DNA from 2 places in the Paenibacillus sp. JCM 18996 genome. Region 1 is predicted to be linked to the other one. Evidence: riboswitches for the same ligand, from Rfam matches in the RefSeq annotation. Region 1 holds a riboswitch; the other holds the start of a gene.
What was found. Region 1 has a riboswitch for thiamine pyrophosphate ahead of ACZ5N7_RS19215 (ABC transporter substrate-binding protein). Riboswitches for the same ligand answer to the same signal wherever they lie in the genome.

Region 1 (3,415 bases):
TTGACAGGCAGCGACACTGCCTTAAAAGACCGAGCCAAAACGGCTGCTATCAATGCCATTAACGCACTGCCTGCGACGATAACTGCCAGTGATAAAGCGGCAGTGGGCCGGGCGCGTGAATTGGTGAACGGAGCCCTAAGCCTTGGGGCGACTTTCAACGTCAACGAGTTATCGAAATTGGTCCAATCGGAGAGCAGGCTGACAGAAATGAAAAACGAAGCGGTGCAATCGGCTATTCAAGCGATCAGGTCGCTGCCCGGCATAATAACGCTCACGGACAAACCGGCAGTTATCGCAGCCCGTGCTAAAGTGAGAGATGCGCAAGCGTTGGGTGCGAAAGATGCGGATATCACCAACTTAAATGTACTGGTTTCCGCAGAGAATACGATTGCACAGCTGGAGCAAGGAAGCGGGGACGGCGCGGCCGCACCGATGGTTATCTCGGCAGCCGCGAAGATTGGCGGAAATGATGTGCAAGCGAATGTCGCTGGAAATCAAATCACATTTACCCTGTCTAGTGGCTTGAACAGTTCGGATATGGTAACAGGCTTTACAATTAACGCCAGCAGCAATGCGGACAAATTAATTGTAACGGTTATGAACGGCATCACAAGAACAATTACGTTCCGCAACGGCCAGGCCAACGCAACCGTGAGCGAATTGCTCGGTCCTTCCATTGATCCGCAAGGCAATGGGGTTGCCGTTGGAACCTTAAGAGATTTACTTGGCAAACAAAGCTTGGAAGTAAGCGGTGAATTAAGGGACATTTCCGGTAATCCCAACCGTAAGTCCATTGTACTGCTGAGGCTGGTCAAAGATTCGAATGCCCCGGCACCGGTGTTGATTAATGCATCCGCCGTGATTGCAGGTAATGATATTACGGCAATGATTCAAACAGGCAATTTCGTGACGCTCGAGATTCCGTCGACAATATCGGATTCATCAAGAATCACCGACTTTAAAATGAAATCGTCCAAAGAAGCCAAACAGCTTACATTCACTGCCGGTGGGGTAAGCAGATCCGTGTATTTTAACGACGGCAGCGTGAATCTCGCTGTAAAAGATTTGCTTGGCAAGTTGGATCCCCAACAGGACGGTATCACAGTAGGTACGCTCAAACGCGCAATGGGCGGCAAGAATTTGACCATAGCCGGAACCTTGACCGATACGTCCGGCAATCAATCCACGGTGACTTTAACGATCCTCATCACTACTGATACAGTGGCACCTATTATTAAATCCACTGCAGCAGAAATCAATAGCAGAAATGAATTCGCTTCTATTGAGAGCAGCAATCGAATCTCATTTATAGTCCTCAAATCGTGGCCAGACACAGAAATGGTGACAGGATTCACAATTAATGCATCAGACGACTCTTATCAGCTGTCGGTTACGTCAAACGGTCTTACCAGAACGGTCCCGTTCCAAAATGGAATGGCGCACATGACTGTGCGGGAGTTTCTAGGTGATCGATTTGATCCTCAAAACAACGGAATATCGGTCGGTAAGCTGAGAGAGCAGCTTGGAAGCGAGACACTCACCGTTTCCGGGATATTGAGGGATCATTCGGGGCTTCAGTCAAATGTTACAATTATCGTTAAACAAGGGTAGACACTTAACAGTTGATGCCAATGCTTTAAATGAGTAGGGAATTATCGTAAACAGGGTTATCCGAAGAGCGGACAAATCTGCTTGAGGACAGCCCTGTTTTGCGCTAAAAAAGAAAATGCGGCTGCCCAGACTGATTGCCCAGACCGCTAGTGGACATTTCCAATGCTTAGGCTTATAATAAGTCCATGTTAAACTAAGCCAAATTAAATAACGCCAGGGGAGCTGGAATTGGCCGGCTGAGATTGTATCCCTCAAGATACTGACCCTTTAACCTGATCTGGATAATGCCAGCGTAGGAATTAGTGCTATTCATGTGCATCTATGCGCTCCTTGATCAGGGGCGCTTTTTAATTTGTCCGGACTATAGGAGGATGGGGAATGAAAATCAGACAGAGAAAAGCAATGAAATGGTTGATGAGCGGGCTGCTGGTGGCGGGCCTTACAGGATGCGGGGCTGGAGCCAAGAAGGCTGAACCGGGTTCGAACGCAGCGGCTCCGCAAACGGGCTCGAAACCGTTGACCCATATGAAAGTAGTGCTCGATTGGACTCCCAATACGAATCACACCGGGCTGTATGTCGCCAAGGACCAAGGCTTTTATGAGAAGGAAGGATTGGATATAGAAATAATCCAGCCTGGCTCGGGCGGCGCCGACGCGATGGTGGCTTCAGGGGAGGCTCCTTTTGGAGTCAGCTATCAGGAAGGGGTTACGCAAGCGCGGCTGCAAGGGGTGCCGCTTGTGTCCATCGCTGCCGTGATTCAGCATAATACGTCCGGCTTTGCGTCTCCGGCAGCCAAGAACATTAAAGCTCCCAAAGATTTTGAAGGAAAAACCTATGGAGGCTTTGGTTCTCCCGTAGAGGAAGCGATGCTGCAATCGTTAATGTCCGGTGAAAAAGCCGATGTGTCCAAAGTGAAAATCGTCAATGTGGGGGAAGCCGACTTCTTCACTGCGATTAAAAAAGACATTGACTTCTCCTGGATATATTACGGTTGGACGGGCATACAGGCGGAGCTGCGCAAGGAACCGATTAATATGATCTATCTGAATAAATACGATCCGAAGCTGGATTACTACACTCCGGTGATCGTAACAAACGAGAAGATGATCAAGGAGAAGCCGGACACGGTGAAGGCTTTTATGGCGGCAACTGCCAAAGGCTATCAATATGCGATCCAGAAGCCTGAAGAGGCGGCAGGCATTCTGCTGAAGGCGAATCCGGACCTCGATAAAAATCTCGTCGTCGCCAGCCAGAAGTGGCTCAGCCCGAAATATCAGGACGACGCTCCCCGCTGGGGCGAGCAGAAGAAGTCTGTGTGGGAAAATTACGCGGCCTGGATGCAGGACCATAAACTGCTGGAAAAGAAGCTTGACGCGGACGCAGCATTTACGAATCAGTTCCTTCCGGAATCCAAATAAGCGAGATAAGGAGTGGTTATCAAATGGCCAACGCGCTGCTCAGCATTCAAATTATACCGAAAACCGTAAACAATGAAGACGTCATCCCTTATGTGGACCGGGCTATTGAGGTCATTCAGCAGTCGGGGGTAAAGCACCAGGTCAACCCGCTGGACACTACGATGGAAGGGGATCTGGACGAGCTGCTGGACATCGTAAAACGTATGAATGCCGCGATGTTAGAGATCGGCAGCCCGAGCGTCATTTCCCAGATCAAAATTCTGTACAACCCTTCCGGCGCCTCGATGGATAAGCAGACGGAGAAGTACAGGCCATGAGCAGCAAATATCGCCCGTTAAAAGCAGGCTGGCCGCCCCTTGTGGTGGTCATCCTGTTTTTGGCGATA
Region 2 (3,415 bases), 1.4 Mb from region 1:
CCCGTTCCGGTAGTGTCCTGCCGCCGCAAACAACCCTATGCAGCCCGGTACCTCCCCCAGATAAGGCAGCCCGTCCCGTGTCTGCGGCCTGAGTCCCGCCCATGACTTTTCCAATCTGGCCGCGGCGATCGAAGGCACGAGACGCACCGCTTTTTCCATTAAGCCCATCAGTCCTCCCACACTGACTGTCAAATCATAGGAACCTGCAACCATCGTAGCGCCTACAAGGATTCGGCCGCCGCGTTTGGGGACCAGGTAGCATCCCTTTGAAAATATCGTCGTTTCCAATAGAGGCTTCTGTGTGACGGCCGAAAAGCATTCTCCTTTGACCGGATAAAGATCCAGTGAAAGCCCGGCTTGCGTGAGCAGTCCTTTACTTCCGACCGCGCCTGCCACTACGACCCGTTCGCACAACACCGTGCCTTCTTCCGTGATTAAGCCGTTCACCCGATCCCCGTCGATAATCAACGATTTCACCTCGGTGTACTCCTTTACCGCGGCTCCCAGCGCTGCGGCTGCTTTCACATAAGCCTCCGACAGCTCAGGGGCCAACACCTGGCCGTCGCCTGGGATGTACACGGCTCCGCAGATCTGCTGCGTCAAAGCGGGCTCCACTTCCCGCGCCTGCTCGGGAGTCAGCCATTCCGCCCGCTCCCCTGCCTCGACCTGAAAAGCGATCATGCCTCGGCACTCTTCCGCCTGCTCGGAGGTTGCGGCAACCTTCAGCAGCCCTTTTTGCACCAGGCCGATGTCGATGCCGGTCAGCTCCTTCAGCTCTTCCGCGATAAGAGGAAATTTGGCTCTGCTGAGCCGGGCCAGGTCGAAGAACGGCCCTTTCTCATGCATTTCGGACTGCGCTCCCAGCATTCCACCCGCCGCGCTTGAAGCGCCGGAGCCTGTGCGGCCCTTTTCCAGCAGTAGAACCTTGAACCCCTTTTTCGCCAGATGGAATGCGACCGACCCACCAATCGCACCTCCGCCGACAACTGCCACATCGTAGTGTTCTGCCATATTCATTAACTCCCGTTGTGTAAAATTTGATAGTACGCCTGCGCCGTGTCCACAGGATCAACCGCTTCGAGGATACCGCTCATCACGGCAATGCCCGCCGCACCGGCGTCCAGCACTTCTGCGGCATTTAACGGAGTCAGTCCGCCGATGGCGATAACCGGCACCTTCACTTTCGCAATCACTTCACGGAGCGCTTCAACGCCTCTCGCTGCCATGCCCGGTTTTGACGCTGTCGGAAACACATGGCCGAATATCAGGTAATCCGCGCCCTCCTCTTCGGCCAGTACCGCCTCATCTGCGGAATGAACGGATTTGCCTGCAGCCAGGCCCGGAAATACTGCCTTCGCCTGCGCAACATCCAGGCTGTGATACGCCAGATGAACGCCGTACACATACATGGCGGCCGCGACATCGGCCCGGTCGTTGACAATAATTCTTCTCGGGTCGACACCCGCCATGAGTAATTGTTTAATGCCTTCGCACAGCTCGCGGGCCGTCCTGTGTTTCTCGCGCAGATGGAAAAAAGTTACCCAAGGATAAATCTGCGCGGCAATTGCGGCCACTTCAGCCATGGACTGCTTGCCTGTAGAAACGATGTGCAGTTCTTTTGGCCTCATAAGCACCTCCTTGAACAAAATAATCCCGGATACGCGCAGGGCTTAGGTGTGGAATCGCTGTTTTTGCGTGAGCCCGAAACTCACAAAAAAGACCACTTTTCCGATGAAAAGTGGTCGTCCCGGCTTGGTATACTCAAACCTTGAAACGGTACGCTCACCACTTCCCTACGCTGGCATAAACCAGATCAGGTTCAGAGGGTCCGGAGATGTTCCGTCTCAGCCGTATGGCACCCCTAGTGATACTTAGCATTCATATGATCGTAAATTATAGCACGAAGTTGCAGCGTTGAGAACCTTTTTTACTGACGCGCTGTAAAAAGAAACAAAGCCGGCCCGCAGGCCGGCTGTGCAAGATATGCACCCGCAGTTCAACCTTCGCAGGTATGTGCATACATCTTTGGCGTTATGGAAGGAATGGCACGCTTTCTTCAGAGGCCTTCTTTTCAGAAGCATTCTCTTGCGGCTCGTTATCCGGCGTATGTTCCGTGACGTTGTCCGTCTCGTTTTCCGGCATATTTTCCGTGACGCTGCCCGGCTCGTTTTCCGGCATATCTTCCAGGACGCCATCCGCCTCGTTTTCCGGCTCATCCAGCGCAATCCTTTCTTCGGGAACGGTAATCCTCTCGTACAGTTCAATGTACTTCTGAGCCGATTTACTCCAGGAGAAATCGCACTTCCTGATGTTGCCGTGAATGGCGGACCAGGCATCCGCATCATGGTAAAACTCCAATGCCCGGCGCACGGTATGGAGCATGTCGTGCGCGTTAAAATTGGTGAAGCTGAAGCCGTTGCCTTCCTTCGTAAATTCATTGTACGGCTGTACCGTATCCTTCAGTCCGCCGGTTTCCCGCACGATCGGCACGGAGCGGTAGCGAAGCGCGACCAGCTGGCCGATACCGCACGGCTCGAATTGGGAGGGCATCAGGAACAAGTCCGAAGCGGCGTACATTCTTCTGGCCAGTTCCTCATCGAACGTGATATGAGTTGAAACCTTGTCCGGATACCGCCAGGCCGCGTACCTGAACATCTCCTCATATCTATGCTCACCCGTCCCGAGAATCACCCATTGGGCATCCGCCTGCATGAGCTCCTCCAGCACACCGGCAATCAAATCGAGCCCTTTCTGCTCCACCAGCCTGGTTACGAGGGCGATCATCGGGATGTCCCTGCCCGCCGGGAGCCCGAACTGCTCTTGCAGCAGCACTTTGTTCATCTTCTTTTTCACCAGGGAATCCCGGTAATTGATAAAAAGCCGCGGATCCTTCATCGGATCGAACTCCTCGTAATCGATGCCGTTGACAATGCCGTGCAAACGGTCGGATTGGCTCCTCAGCAGGCTGTCCAGATTTTCCCCGAAATAAGGCGTCTGGATCTCTTCCGCATAGGTGGGACTGACCGTCGTAATCACATCGGAGTACAGCAGACCGCCTTTCAAAAAGCTCGCCCCCCCATGAAGCTCAAGCGCGTATCCGTGGAGATGTTCTTCTCCCAGCCCGGCCAGTTCCCTGAACTGGTCTTTCCCAAAGATGCCCTGGTACTTCATATTGTGGATGGTGATCATAAATTTCATATTGGCAAAATCCGGCAGGTTCCAGTAATGCGCCTTAAACAGCACCGGAATCAATCCCGCCTGCCAATCGTGACAATGAACCACGTCCGGGATGAATTTGAGGTAAGGGAGAGCTTCGATCACGCCCCTTGAGAACAGGATATATCGCTCCGCATCGTCCCCGTAACCGTACAACCCGCCTCTTTTGAAATAAAACTCATTATCGACATAATAAAAC

Region 2: it holds a riboswitch for thiamine pyrophosphate, as region 1 does, so the genes downstream of both, ACZ5N7_RS06820 (thiamine phosphate synthase) here and ACZ5N7_RS19215 (ABC transporter substrate-binding protein) in region 1, are expected to answer to the same signal.

The regions. Positions count from the first base shown of each region.
Region 1 is NZ_AP043884.1:3,881,021-3,884,435, forward strand. Features, by position in the region: gene ACZ5N7_RS19210 (S-layer homology domain-containing protein) at 1-1,611, shown strand, start outside; TPP riboswitch at 1,817-1,927, shown strand; gene ACZ5N7_RS19215 (ABC transporter substrate-binding protein) at 1,990-3,030, shown strand; gene ACZ5N7_RS19220 (thiamine-binding protein) at 3,054-3,347, shown strand; gene ACZ5N7_RS19225 (ABC transporter permease) at 3,344-3,415, shown strand, end outside.
Region 2 is NZ_AP043884.1:1,385,675-1,389,089, forward strand. Features, by position in the region: gene thiO (glycine oxidase ThiO) at 1-1,011, opposite strand, end outside; gene ACZ5N7_RS06820 (thiamine phosphate synthase) at 1,017-1,628, opposite strand; TPP riboswitch at 1,774-1,873, opposite strand; gene glgA (glycogen synthase GlgA) at 2,032-3,415, opposite strand, start outside.